DNA from 3 places in the Nocardioides sp. LHG3406-4 genome. Region 2 is predicted to be linked to each of the others. Evidence: predicted binding sites of a transcription regulator. Region 2 holds the regulator's gene; each other region holds the start of a gene.
The links. Region 2 encodes LexA, which represses DNA repair genes until DNA is damaged. Its sites were predicted from a motif close to TCGAACANNTGTTCGA; they were not measured.
Positions count from the first base shown of each region.

Region 1: recA (recombinase RecA) is a predicted target of LexA. The motif match lies at 2,239-2,254, and genes of this name have one in related genera.
Region 3: ACP7BP_RS08745 (DUF6504 family protein) is a predicted target of LexA. The motif match lies at 2,098-2,113, and genes of this name have one in related genera.

Region 1 is NZ_JAFCWV010000005.1:263,015-267,370, forward strand. It holds gene ACP7BP_RS18090 (GNAT family N-acetyltransferase) at 1-476, opposite strand, end outside; gene ACP7BP_RS18095 (regulatory protein RecX) at 487-1,080, opposite strand; gene recA (recombinase RecA) at 1,052-2,104, opposite strand; gene ACP7BP_RS18105 (MFS transporter) at 2,298-3,548, opposite strand; gene ACP7BP_RS18110 (DUF3046 domain-containing protein) at 3,545-3,739, opposite strand; gene ACP7BP_RS18115 (methyltransferase domain-containing protein) at 3,736-4,356, opposite strand, start outside.
Region 2 is NZ_JAFCWV010000001.1:525,987-530,342, forward strand. It holds gene ACP7BP_RS02490 (hypothetical protein) at 225-560, shown strand; gene ACP7BP_RS02495 (LysM peptidoglycan-binding domain-containing protein) at 718-1,098, opposite strand; gene lexA (transcriptional repressor LexA) at 1,422-2,150, shown strand; gene ACP7BP_RS02505 (ATP-dependent DNA helicase) at 2,219-4,207, shown strand; gene ACP7BP_RS02510 (hypothetical protein) at 4,332-4,356, opposite strand, start outside.
Region 3 is NZ_JAFCWV010000002.1:552,501-556,856, forward strand. It holds gene ACP7BP_RS08725 (SigE family RNA polymerase sigma factor) at 1-364, opposite strand, end outside; gene ACP7BP_RS08730 (ArsC/Spx/MgsR family protein) at 402-785, opposite strand; gene ACP7BP_RS08735 (YbaK/EbsC family protein) at 797-1,270, opposite strand; gene ACP7BP_RS08740 (hypothetical protein) at 1,348-1,878, shown strand; gene ACP7BP_RS08745 (DUF6504 family protein) at 2,195-2,593, shown strand; gene ACP7BP_RS08750 (SAV_6107 family HEPN domain-containing protein) at 2,601-3,050, shown strand; gene ACP7BP_RS08755 (DNA polymerase III subunit alpha) at 3,121-4,356, shown strand, end outside.

The DNA of each region.
Region 1 (4,356 bases), on a different contig from region 2:
CCGCGCCCGATCCACTCGGGCTCGCCGATCGCGTAGTCCACGCCCAGCGCCCCCGGGTCGGGCGTCAGCAGCGCGAACTCGGGATAGTCGGCGATCCGGTAGTCCTGCACGAAGCCCACCGAGCGCCCGTTGACCTCGGCCACCCACAGGCGGGTCGGGGTCATCCCGTCGATGTCGGGGCCGTACTGCGCCTCGACCCGCTCGGCCGACGGCTCGCCGCTGGAGCGCCACCATCGACGGACGTGCTCGGCCTGGCGCCACTTCGTCACCAGGGGCAGGTCACCTCGCGACATCGGCCGGATCGCGACGACCAGGTCGTGGTCGACGGCGAACCGCTTCACCTCGCCCGACAGGTCGACGGGCACCGGGTCGCTGACCAGGGTCGCGGCGGTACGACGAGCGGCGGCCACCCAGGACTCGCCCTCGCGGATCGTGCCGTCGAGCTCACGCTCGCCGTGGACCACCGTCAGCCGCATGTGCGGCAACCTACCCAAGGTCGGTGTCGCCGAGCTCCTCCTTGACCACTGCGTAGGCCACCCCGGGCGAGTGGCCCTTGCGGGCCAGCATGCCGACCAGCCGGCGGGTCGCCTTGTCACGGTCGAGACCCTGGACCGACCTGAGCTTGCGCCGGACCAGCCCGCGCGCGAGCTCCCGCTCGTCGTCGGCATCCACCTGGGCGAGCGCCTCACCGGCGATCTCGTCGTCGATGCCCTTGCGGCGCAGCTCGTGGGCCAGCGCCCGCCTGGCCAGCCCGCGGCCGGTGCTGCGCTGCTCGACCCAGTCACGGGCGAACGCCGCGTCGTCGACGAGGCCGACCTCCTCGAACCTATCGAGGAGGCGCTCGGCGATCTCGGTCGGGACGTTCTTCTGGGCCAGCTTGTCGGCCAGCTGGTGTCGGCTGCGTGCCCGGCCGGTCAGCTGGTCGAGCAGGATCTTGCGTGCGACCGCCTCCTGGTCGGCGTCGGGTCCCTCGGCCACCGGGTCCGGCGGCGGTGGCGTGCGGCCGCCGGTCCACGCGGCGACGCCGGCTGCGACGTCGCCGCGCCACCCGTCAGAAGCTGTCGACGCCGATCGGCTCATCGGAGAGGGCCTCCTCCGGCTTGTCGACCTGCGGGCCGACGCCGAGCTTCTCGAGGATCTTCTTCTCAAGCTCGTTGGCGAGGTCGGGGTTGTCCTTGAGGAAGCCCCGGGCGTTCTCCTTGCCCTGGCCGAGCTGATCGCCCTCGTAGGTGTACCAGGCGCCGGCCTTCCGGACGAGGCCCGCCTCCACGCCGACGTCGATCAGCCCACCCTCGCGGGAGATGCCCTTGCCGTACATGATGTCGAACTCCGCCTGCTTGAACGGCGGGGCCACCTTGTTCTTGACGACCTTGACGCGGGTGCGGTTGCCGACCATGTCGGTGCCGTCCTTGAGCGTCTCGATGCGGCGCACGTCGAGGCGCACCGAGGAGTAGAACTTCAGCGCCTTGCCGCCGGTGGTGGTCTCGGGCGAGCCGAACATCACCCCGATCTTCTCGCGCAGCTGGTTGATGAAGATCATCGTGGTGCCGGAGTTGTTGAGGGCACCGGTCATCTTGCGCAGCGCCTGGCTCATCAGCCGGGCCTGGAGGCCGACGTGGCTGTCGCCCATCTCGCCCTCGATCTCGGCGCGGGGCACGAGCGCGGCCACCGAGTCGATCACGATCAGCGAGAGCGCACCCGAGCGGATCAGCATGTCGGCGATCTCGAGCGCCTGCTCCCCGGAGTCGGGCTGGGAGACGAGCAGGGCGTCGGTGTCGACGCCCAGCGCCTTGGCGTAGTCGGGGTCCAACGCGTGCTCGGCGTCGATGAAGGCGACGATCCCGCCGGCCGCCTGGGCGTTGGCCACGGCGTGCAGGGCGACCGTCGTCTTGCCGGAGGACTCCGGGCCGTAGATCTCGACGACCCGGCCGCGCGGCAGGCCGCCCAGGCCGAGCGCGACGTCGAGGGCGATCGACCCCGTGGGGATCACCTCGAGCGGTGCGCGCGTCTCGTCGCCCAGTCGCATGACCGAGCCCTTGCCGAACTGCTTCTCGATGTTCGCGAGTGCGGCATCCAGGGCCTTGTCGCGGTCTCCACCAGCCATGTGCGTGTCCTTTGGGTGTCGTCGGTGTCGGGTACGTCGGCGACGCTAGAACGAGCCACCGACAGTCCCTGATCAGCACCGTCGAAGCCTGTGGACAACCTCGTCCCACGTCATACCCGCGGAACCACGATAGCCCGAACAGGTGTTCGACCACGACTGATCCGACCGCGTGTCGCGGCCCCTGAACAGCGGCTCAGACGGGGACGCGCTCGCCCGCCCGGCGCCCGCTCACCACGCCGGCGGCGAGCACCCCGCACGCCAGCGCGGCCGCGAAGGCGGTGAGCGCCGGATAGCCCCACTCCCCCACCACGACACCCGCGACCGCACCGGCCGCCGCGGCGGTCAGGCCCATCGTCATGTCGGAGGCGCCCTGCACGTCGGTGCGTACGTCGAGGGGCGCCAGGTCGGCCACCAGCGTCGACCCCGCGACGGTGGCGCACGACCAGCCCAGGCCCAGCAGGAAGAGGCCGGCGAAGATCTCCCACGACGAGCCCTCCGGCGAGCGGGCGCACAGCAGCAGGGAGGCCAGCAGCACCCCGGCACCTACCAGCAGCATCGCCGGCCGGCCGATGCGGTCGGTGGCCAGGCCGACGAGCGGCGAGAACGCGAACATCCCCAGCACGTGCACCGAGATGACGAACCCGATCACGCGCAGCTCCGCCCCGCCGTGCTCCATGTGCAGCGGGGTCATGATCATCACCGCGATCATCACCGCGTGCGCCGAGGCGATGCCGCCGATGGCCGCACCCAGCGCCGGCTGGCGGCGTACGGCGACGACGGCCCGGCCCCAGGACGTGCCGGTCGGCTGATGCACGACCGCGCCGGCGACGGCGCGCGCCGTCAGCAGCGGGTCGGGGCGTAGGAAGACCGCGATGACGCCGGCGGCCACCACCATGGCGATGCTGCCCAGCAGGAACGGTCCCGTCAGCGGCGGGATGCCCAGCGCGTCGGCCAGGGTCCCGGCCGGGCCGGTCAGGTTGGGTCCGAGCACGGCACCGATCGTGGTGGCCCACACCACGGTCGCCAGTGACCGCGCGCGCGTGGCCTCCGGGGCCAGGTCGGTGGCGGCGTACCGGGCTCCGGCGTTCGCGGCGGTCGTCGACCCCAGCATCGCTGCGCCGACCAGCAGCAGGGCCATCGACTCCACGACGCCGGCCACCACCGCGAGCAGCGCGCCCGCAGCCCCGACGAGGAGGCCGGTCACCTGCCCGAAGCGCCGTCCGCGGTGCGACATGGCCCTGGCCAGGAGGTACGACGCCACGGCCGCGCCGAGCACCTGGGTGGTCTGCGCCAGCCCGGCCTGGGTGTCGGAGCCGGAGATGTCCCGGGCGAGCAGCGACGCGGTGGCCACGCCGATGGTGATGCCGACCGCGCCGATGGCCTGGCCGACGACGAGCACCCGGACGGTACGGCGCTGGACCGCCTCGAGGTCGGGCGCGCTCATCGCTGGTTGTCCGGGAGCCCGAGGGTGCGCCACACCGCGGCCCACACCGCCTTGGGCGGCTCGCCCGCAGCGAGCGCCTCGTCGACGGTGCGGCCGCCGAGCTCGCCGATCACCGTCATCTTGGCCCAGGAGCGGGCGTACGCCGGCCCCAGCGCGGCTTCCATGCGCGCCCAGAACTCGGTGTGCCTCATGACGTGCGGCTCGCGAGGACGTCGAGCCAGGGCTCGCCGGTGTGGCTGGTCAGGCGCGTCAGGGACTCGATGCTCCAGCCCGCTCCCGCCAGCGCGGCACGCAACGGCTGCTCACGCCAGTAGACGAACCGACGGGGCACCCGGATGCTGCCGTGCGTCGACCAGGCCTCCCCGTCACCCTCCTTGAGGGAGACGCGCAGCAGGCCGCCGGCGCGAGTCACCTCGGCCAGCCGTCGCAGCACCGTCGACAGGTCGTCGCGGTCGACGTGCAGCAGGCAGGCGTTCGCCCAGACCGCGTCGTACGCCCCGGGAGCGCCGAGGTCGTCGTGCAGCGGGTCGAGGACGTCGGCCTGGTGGCCCGCCTGTCGCAGCAGCTCGACGAAGCCGGGAGTGATGTCGGTACGACGGACGTGCAGGCCCGCCGCCTCGAGGGCGAGGGCGTCGCGGCCACCGCCGCTGCCGATCTCGAGCACGCGAGCGCCGGGGATGAGCCGGTCGGCGAACGCCTGCACGGCGACCCTGATCTCCTCGCGCAGCAGCATGGAGTGGTCGCGGTAGACGGCTGCATCGGCGTCGTACGCCCGGATCGTGGCGCGCAGCGGGTCGTGGCCGACGTC
Region 2 (4,356 bases):
CCGGTGCCTGTGCACTAGATGTGGATAACTACAACGGTGTAAGTCCTAGATGTAGTGGTAACCGTACGTCGCGCGCCCAGGGTTGGCAAGAAGGACGCGCCGAGATTTCGGACATCTCCGACGGCGCACGAGAAGCCGCAGGTCAGGGGCCCGATGGGCACTCGTGACCGGTCTGGGACGGCGGCGTGTCGTGCGCCTCGCGGGCATCGGACACAATGGCTTCCGTGACGGGGAAGCGGGGCGGGTCGCGCCGGGCGGAGAGGCCCGCGCGGGCGTTCCGACCGGCCGTTCTGGTGCACTCACTCGCCATCACCCTCCTGGTGGTCGCCTGGGGCTATCTGGTCTACGTCGCCATCGACTTCGGCGGCTCCGCGCGCGCCGGGGAACGCTCCGCCTGGTGGCTGCTGGGCCTGGCCTCGCTGGGCGCGGTGGCCTGCCTGTTCGCCGGGCTGATGCTGGTCAGCCGCCTGCAGAGGGTGCTCGGGTGGTCCCGGGCCGACAAGGTGGACGACGAGCACGCTGCTCCGCGGCCGCCCGGCGGCCGGCGAGCCGCCCGCTGAGCCTGACGCGCCTGACCTGACGCGCCCGACCTGACGCGCCCGGACGCCGCGAAGGGCGGGCCGTGATGGCCCGCCCTCCGTCTTCCCCGGCCCACCAGCCGGGGTCGAAGCGGCTGGTGGAGTATTCAGTTGTAGGTCTGGGTGATCATCTGGAGGGTCAGTCGGAGGTGGGGACCCGCAGCTTCTGACCGGCGGTGACCATCGCGGTCTCGAGCGCGTTGAGCCGCTCGATCCTGGCGACCATGTCGCGGGTGCTGCCGTCGCCCGCCGCCTCAGAGGCGATGCCCCACAGCGTCTCGCCCTGACCCACCATGACGACGCGCGTCGGCTCGGGCGTGCCGGCCTCGTCGGTCGCCACCGAGCCGGACCCGAAGAGCACGCCGAGCATCAGCACCACGGCCAGCGCCGCCAGGAGGACGACGAGACGTCCGCGCCGGGTGAGGCGCAGGTGGCCGGCGGTGCGTCGTGACGGCGTACGCACGTCGCGGACCGGCGTCAGCGTCAGGGCCGGGCTCAGCGTGGTGGTCATGGTGCTCATCTGGACCTCCTGGGGAAGGGGGTGATCTGCCTGTCGTGATCTGCCTGTCGTGATCTGCCTGTCTCGTCTCAGTCGATGTCTAGTGGCGAGCACCGACACTCTCGGTGGCTCGATCAGACGTTCGATCGAACATGTGTACGACGTTAGAGCATGTGTTCGAACGAATCAAGCATCTGCCCGAACGAGTGTTCGAAGCGTGTCGCGGCGGGTCGAGGGCCAGATCACGACACGCCTGTTCGAACACTTGTTTGAAGTCGGGTCGGGATCGGTCTACGGTGAGGCGACCGGCGAGACGAACCACCAGCTGTCACCCAGGAGGACCCATGGCCAAGACGAGCGGCACCGGCAAGAAGGTGCTCGAGCTGCCCGACGGGCCCCCTGACGCCACCGGACTGACCCCCCGCCAGCAGCGCGTCCTGGCCACGATCAAGGACTCCATCGAGATGCGCGGCTACCCGCCCAGCATGCGCGAGATCGGCGAGGTCGTCGGGCTGACGAGCTCGAGCAGCGTCGCCCACCAGCTCAAGACGCTGGAGGAGAAGGGCTTCCTCAAGCGCGATCCCAACCGCCCCCGGGCCCTCGAGGTCTTCCTGCCCGAGGTGATGGCCGCGCGCCGGTCGATCTCCCACGTGGAGGAGACCGCTGTCGACGAGTCCGGCATCGGCGACGCCATGCCGGCGGCCACCTACGTCCCCATGGTCGGACGCATCGCGGCCGGTGGCCCGATCCTGGCCGACGAGCGCGTCGAAGAGGTCATGCCGCTGCCCCGTTCGCTGGTCGGCGAGGGCACCCTCTTCCTCCTCCAGGTGTCCGGCGACTCGATGATCGACGCGGCCATCTGCAACGGCGACTACGTCGTGATCCGTCAGGAGCAGACCGCCGAGAACGGCCAGATCGTGGCCGCCCTCATCGACGGGGAGGCCACCGTCAAGACGCTGCAGCGCAAGGACGGCCAGGTCTGGCTGCTCCCCCACAACGACGCCTACGACCCGATCGACGGCACCGACGCCAGCATCCTCGGCATCGTCACGGCGGTCCTGCGTCGGGTGTGACGCACCCTTCGGCGCCGGTACGCCGCGGCGTTCCGGCGGCTGTCGGCGGCTGCACATAGGGTGCCCTGGTGAGCGCTCAGGACGACATCTCGGACCACCCGGACAGCCGGGTGCGCGAGGTGCTGGCCCAGGCGGTCGCGGCGCTCGGCGGTGAGCAGCGAGACGGTCAGGTGCAGATGGCCGAGGCGGTCGTCGAGGCCATGGAGGGCGGCGAGCACCTGCTCGTCCAGGCCGGCACCGGCACCGGCAAGTCGCTCGGCTACCTGGTCCCGAGCCTGCTCCACGGCAAGCGCGTCGTCGTCGCGACCGCGACGCTCGCCCTCCAGCACCAGCTCGTCGAGCGCGACCTGCCCCGGCTGGTCGAGGCGGTCGGCGGCACCCTCGACACGTCGTACGCCGTGTTGAAGGGCCGTTCCAACTACGCCTGCCTCCACCGGATCCGCGAGGGCGTCCCCGACGACCAGGGCGTGCTCGTCGACGTGCCGACCGGGTCCCTGGGCGGCGAGGTGGTCAAGCTGCGCGAGTGGGCCGAGGAGGAGAGCAAGGCCGGCGGCAGCGGCGAGCGCGACAACGCCCCGCGGCACACCGACCGGGTCTGGCGGCAGGTCAGCGTCAACCACCGCGAGTGCCTGGGCGCCACCAAGTGCCCCTTCGCGCAGGAGTGCTTCGCGGAGCGGGCCAAGGAGAAGGCCCAGCGGTCCCACCTCATCGTCACCAACCACTCGCTGCTCGCGATCGACGCGATCGAGGGGGTGCCGATGATCCCCGACTACGACGCGGTGGTGATCGACGAGGCGCACGAGCTCACGGCCCGCGTCACGCAGGCCGCCACCGACGAGCTGTCGGCCAACGACGTCGAGCGCGCCGCCCGCCGGGCGCAGCGCCACATCGAGGGATCCCAGGCCGACGACCTCGCTGACGCGGGCGACGCTCTCGCCGACGCGCTCTCGCGCACCGAGCCGGGCCGCATCGACACCCTGGGCGAGCAGCTCGCCGACGCCCTCGCGCTGGTCCGAGACGCCGCCCGCGCGCTCGTCTCGGCCTTCCCGAAGGAGGCCGCCGGTGCCGGCGAGGCCGACGCCGGCCGCACGCAGGCCAAGGGCTTCGCACAGGACGTCTTCGCCACCGTCGAGCGCATGGCTGCCCACGTCGAGGCCGACGTGCTCTGGCTCAACGAGGCCCGCGACCGGATGCCGGCCCGGCTCTGCGTCGCGCCGTTGCAGGTGTGGGGCCCGATGCGCGACAAGCTGCTCACCGACAAGACCGTGGTCTTCACCTCCGCCACCTTGATGCTCGGCGGCGACTTCAGCGCGGTCGCCACGTCGCTCGGGCTCAAGCCCTCGGAGCGAGTGCTCTCCGAGCCAGTCGAGCGCGCCGACGGCGTGCTGCCCTGGCGCGGCATCGACGTCGGGTCGCCGTTCGACTACGGCCAGCAGGCGATCCTCTACGTCGCGCGCCACCTGCCGCCACCGGGCCGTGACGGCCTCGGCACTGCGCAGCTCGACGAGATCGCCGAGCTGGTCGACGCCGCGGAGGGCCGCACCCTGGGCCTGTTCTCCTCACGCCGGGCCGCCGAGGCCGCGGCGGAGGCGATGCGCGAGCGGCTCCCCCACCTCACGACCCTGGCCCAGGGCGACGCCCAGTTGCCCGAGCTGGCGCGGCAGTTCGTGGACGACCCGCACACCTGCCTCTTCGGCACCCTGTCGCTGTGGCAGGGCCTCGACGTGCCCGGCGAGACCTGCCAGCTCGTGATCATCGACCGGATCCCGTTCCCCCGCCCCGACGACCCGCTCATGTCGGCGCGCCAGCGGGCCGCCGACAAGGCCGGCGGCAACGGCTTCATGCAGGTCGCGGCCACCCACGCGGCTCTCCTGCTCGCCCAGGGGTCCGGCCGCCTCATCCGCACGACCACCGACCGCGGCGTGGTCGCCGTACTCGACCCACGACTGTCAACCGCACGCTACGGCGGCTTCCTCAAGGCGAGCCTGCCCCCGATGTGGACGACCACCGACCCGGCGGTGGTGCGCAAGGCGCTGTCGCGACTGGCGTCTGGCTGACCTGCCCACGCGCGTCGGCTCGGCACAGTCCGGGGGGTAGTCCGGTGCAGATCAGGGGTGCTGAGCTGCACACAGGCCGATTTTGCACCGGACTACCTCGCGGGCGCCGGCACCAGGGCGCGGGTCAGCGCTTGCGGTTGAGCTGCCGG
Region 3 (4,356 bases), on a different contig from region 2:
CGTCGAGGAAGCGCAGCGCGACGATCGCCCGCTGCCGCGGGGCGAGCAGGTCGAGCGCGGCCCCGACGTCGAGCGGCGAGGCCTCGGCCCCGTGGACGGCGCGGTCGGGGAGCTCCTCGACAGGAACGTCGCGGCGCCTGCGCAGGTGGCTCAGGCACTCGTTGACGACGACCCTGCGGGCGAACGCGTCGGCCGAGTCCCTGCGCACGCGCGGCCAGGCGGCGTACACCTTGACCATCGCCTGCTGGACGAGGTCCTCGGCGGTGTGCCAGTCGCGGACGACGAGGTACGCCGTCCGGCGCAGGGCCGCGCGCCGGGCGACGTAGAACTCCGTGAAGTCCGCTTCGCGCTGCTCGCGACGCATCGGGGTGCTCCTTGTCGACCGGTGGGTGTCACCCCTCCTACGCCGTGGCCGGGCCTCCGGGTTGCCCCGTGCCGTGGGAGATGACCCGCGCGAGCGTCTCGGCGTCGCGGGCGACCACCGTGGTGCCGTCGGCGGCCGTGATGATCGGTCGCTGGATCGCGCTCGGGTGGGCGGCCAGGGCCGCCAGCCAGTCGGCGCGGTGGGCGGGCTCGCGGGGCAGGTCGATGCCCGCGGCACGGGCCTCCTTGTCGCGGGCGATGTGCCAGGGCTCGACGCCGAGGCGGGCCACGACGTCGGCGAGCTCGTCGACGGTGGGCACGTCGTCGAGGTAGCGCCGCACGGTGTGCTCGACACCGGCCTCGTCGAGCGCGGTCACGGCCGCCCGGCACTTGCTGCACGAGGGGTTGAGCCAGATCTCCATGGGGCGGTCCGTCACTCGACGTCGATCTCGGTCGCGCCGGTCATCGACACGAGCTCGGTGAACGTGGTCGAGAAGACCGCGGCCGGGTGGCCGGCGGCGGCCCACACCACGTCGTACCGGCGCAGCCAGGAGTCGATCCAGGTCGGCACCGGGACGGGGTGGGCGATGGGGGAGACGCCGCCGATGACCTGGCCGGTGTGGGTGCGCACGAAGTCGGGGCTCGCGCGCGTGAGCGGTGGGGTGCCCATCGCCCGCGCGACCTTGTGGGTGTCGACCCGATGGGCACCGGAGGTGAGGATCAGCACCGGCGCGCCCCCTGCGTCGAAGAGCAGGCTGTTGGCGATCGCGCCGACCTCGCAGCCCAGCGCCTGGGCGGCGAGTGCGGCAGTGTGGACGCTGTCGGGGAGAATGACCACGTCGCCGGCGCCGCCGCGACGTGCGTGCTCGGTCCGGAAAGAGGTGATGGAAGGGTGCTCGCTCGCCATGGTGCGACCCTAGTCACCGGGTCCGACTGCCTGTCGGGCACCGCCGTTGTCTCGAGCTCGACCAATCGGGGGATTGCATGACCAGCGCCAACCAGCCCGCCAGCCGTGCCGGTGAGCCGACCGGTGAGTCGGCCCATGCTGCCGCGTCGGGCCGGCCGACGTCGGTGACCCTCGTCGTGCGCGTGCTCCTCGCGCTCGTCGCCGTCACCGGACTGGCCGCGGTGCTGGTCTGGGTGCGCCAGGACAAGGTCATCCGCACCTGGGCCGAGGGCAACGTCGCCGCCCGCAAGCTGCTGGCCGAGGGCGGGTTGGAGGCGGTCAAGGACAGCCCGATCGCGCCGTCCTTCGTGCCGCTGGCGATCGTCTTCTTCGTCGTCTTCGCCCTGCTGGTCCTGGTGCTCGTGGCGTTCTTCGTCGAGGGCCACGAGTGGGCGCGACTGTCGCTGGCGGCCACCGCGCTGTTCGGCGTCCTCGCCGCGGCCGTGGTGGTGCGCCTCGGGCTGCCGGTGCTCTTCACCGTGGTGGCCGTCGTGGCGATCGTGCTGTGCCTGTTCCTCCTCCTGCTGCTCTGGCACAAGGACACCAACCGGTACTTCCGCCAGCACTGAGAGCCGCACTGAGAGCCGCACTGAGAGCCGCACTGAGAGCCGCACTGAGCGCCGACTTCGTGACCCGGCTGGGCACCCTCCTTCGCAGCCCATGGCGTCGGGTTGGTCGAACGGTTGATCACCGACGGCCACTTCTCTGACGGGCGGTCCACCGGCCCCGAATCCGTCGCCGCCGGACCATTGACGAACTGTCGGTGCGCCGGTGTACCTTGGCGTTGTTCGAACAAGTGTTCGATGCGACCTCGGTGGCGGTGACCTCGACCCCCACCGTCACCGGGGTCGGCCCCGGGGTCGACGGCGCTGAGGAGGAGAGCAGATGAGGCGGTACGACGACCCCGTGGAGGTCCGCAGAGGGCGGATCGGTGGAGAGCCCGAGACGGCCGAGGAGGGCCCCGAGCAGTTCCTGTGGCGCGGCCGGCTGTGGAAGGTGCGCTCCGTGGTGGCGCACTGGGTGGAGACCGTGCCGTGGTGGCAGTCGGCCGGGGTGCGAGCGGTGGTCGGCACCGACGCGGCGCCCATCGGGGAGGCCGGCTCCGACCCGGATCGCCGGGCTGACGACCTTCTCGTCGAGCGCGAGATGTGGCGGGTGCACGCGGGCCGGGGGAGCAGCGCCCCCGGGAGCCCCGGAGATGGTGTCGGAGATGGGGGCGGCGTCTTCGACCTCTCCTTCGACTGGTCCGACGGCCGCTGGCTGCTCGTCGGCTGTGTGGACTGAGGGCCCGGTGAGCGACGTGAACCCCTACCTCCTCCCCGCGACCACCCACTCCTACCTCGCCCGGGCGGCGGAGTCGCTGCAGGAGGCGATCACCGCGGCCGACGTCCCCAGCCGCTACGCCTGCGCCCACGTGGCTGCGCTGCGTGCCACCGCCGCCCTGCTCGCCGCCCGGGCCCATCCGGCGCCGGGGCGACGCCGGCAGAAGAACGCCTGGGTGCTGCTGGCCGACGTGGCCCCCGAGCTGGCGGAGTGGGCGACCTTCTTCGCTGCCGGTGCCGGCAAGCGCGCGGCCGCCGAGGCCGGGTCCACCCGGGCGGTCACCGAGCGCGAGGCCGACGACCTGGTCCGTGACGCCGACCGTTTCCTGGGGATCGTCGAGTCGGCGCTCGGCCTGGTGCCGCACGCGCCGGTCGCCCAGCGGCTGGTGGTCGCCGGCGGCCGGGCCGGGGTCGCCTAGTCCGGTCTCCGGACACCACCCTCGACATCACCCTCGACTTCACCCTCGACGCAGCCGCGAAGGCAGGCACATGTCCGACCCGTTCGTCCATCTCCACGTGGCCTCCGGCTACTCCCTGCAGTACGGCGCCTCCCACCCGCACACGCTGGTCGAGCGGGCCGTCGAACAGGAGATGGACACCCTGGCGCTGACCGACCGCGACGGCACCTACGGCGCGGTGAAGTTCGCCAAGGCCTGCAGCCAGGCGGGGATCCGTCCGGTGCTGGGGGTCGACCTCGCCGTGCTGCCGGTCTCTGCCGGCCGAGGAGGGTCGAGGCCCCCGGCCGCCCGGCGTACCCCCGTGCGGGGTGGGGCGTTCCGTGACGAGCAGAGTCGGCCCAGGGTCACTCTGCTGGCCCAGGGCCGGGCCGGCTGGGCGGCGATCTGCCGGCTGGTCTCGGCCACCCACCTCACCGGCGAGCGGGGCCGTCCGGTGGCCGACCTCGACCTCCTCGCGCCGCACCTGGCGGGGGGAGGCGTGCTCGTCCTGCTCGGGCCGGCCTCCGAGCTCGGTGCCGCGGTGGCCCGGCGCCGTGACGACGACGCCCTGGCGATCCTCGACGCGTGGCGCGCCGCGCTGCCGCCCGAGAACCTCGTGGTCGAGCTGGTCTCCCACCGGCTGGGGGCCGGCGCCCAGGCGGTCTGGGGCCCCGGGTCCGCCCCGCACGCCGCCCGGATGGCCGGTCTGGCTCGCGCCGCCGGCGTCCGGGCCGTGCTGACCAACGCGGTGCGGTACGCCGACCGGCTCGACGCCCCGACCATCGACGTCCTCGACGCGGCGCGGCGGCTGGTCCCACTCGATCGACGACACCTGGATCGCGGCAACGCCGAGGGCTTCTTGAAGTCCGGCAAGCAGATGCACGAGGTGGCCGAGGAGATCTGCCGGCTCGCCGGGCTCGGTCCCCGTGACGCCCGGTCGCTGCTGGCCTCCACCCGCACGATCGGCGACCGCTGTGCCCTGGACCCGCGGGCCGACCTGGGCATCGGCGAGGTGCACCTCCCGGAGTTCGAGCTGTCCTCCGCTGCCGCCCCGTCCGGCACCTCGTCTGGCACCTCGTCTGGCACCTCGTCTGGCACTTCGTCTGGCATGGCAGTCCGGGAGATCTCCGGCCTCTCCGAGGCCGACGCGATGCTGCGGGCCCGCTGCGAGGGCGGCATCGGCCGGCGCTACGGCTCCGCACCCCGCCAGCGCATCTGGAAGCGGCTCGACGACGAGCTGGAGCTCATCCGCGAGCTCGGCTACGCCTCCTACTTCCTCACCGTCGGC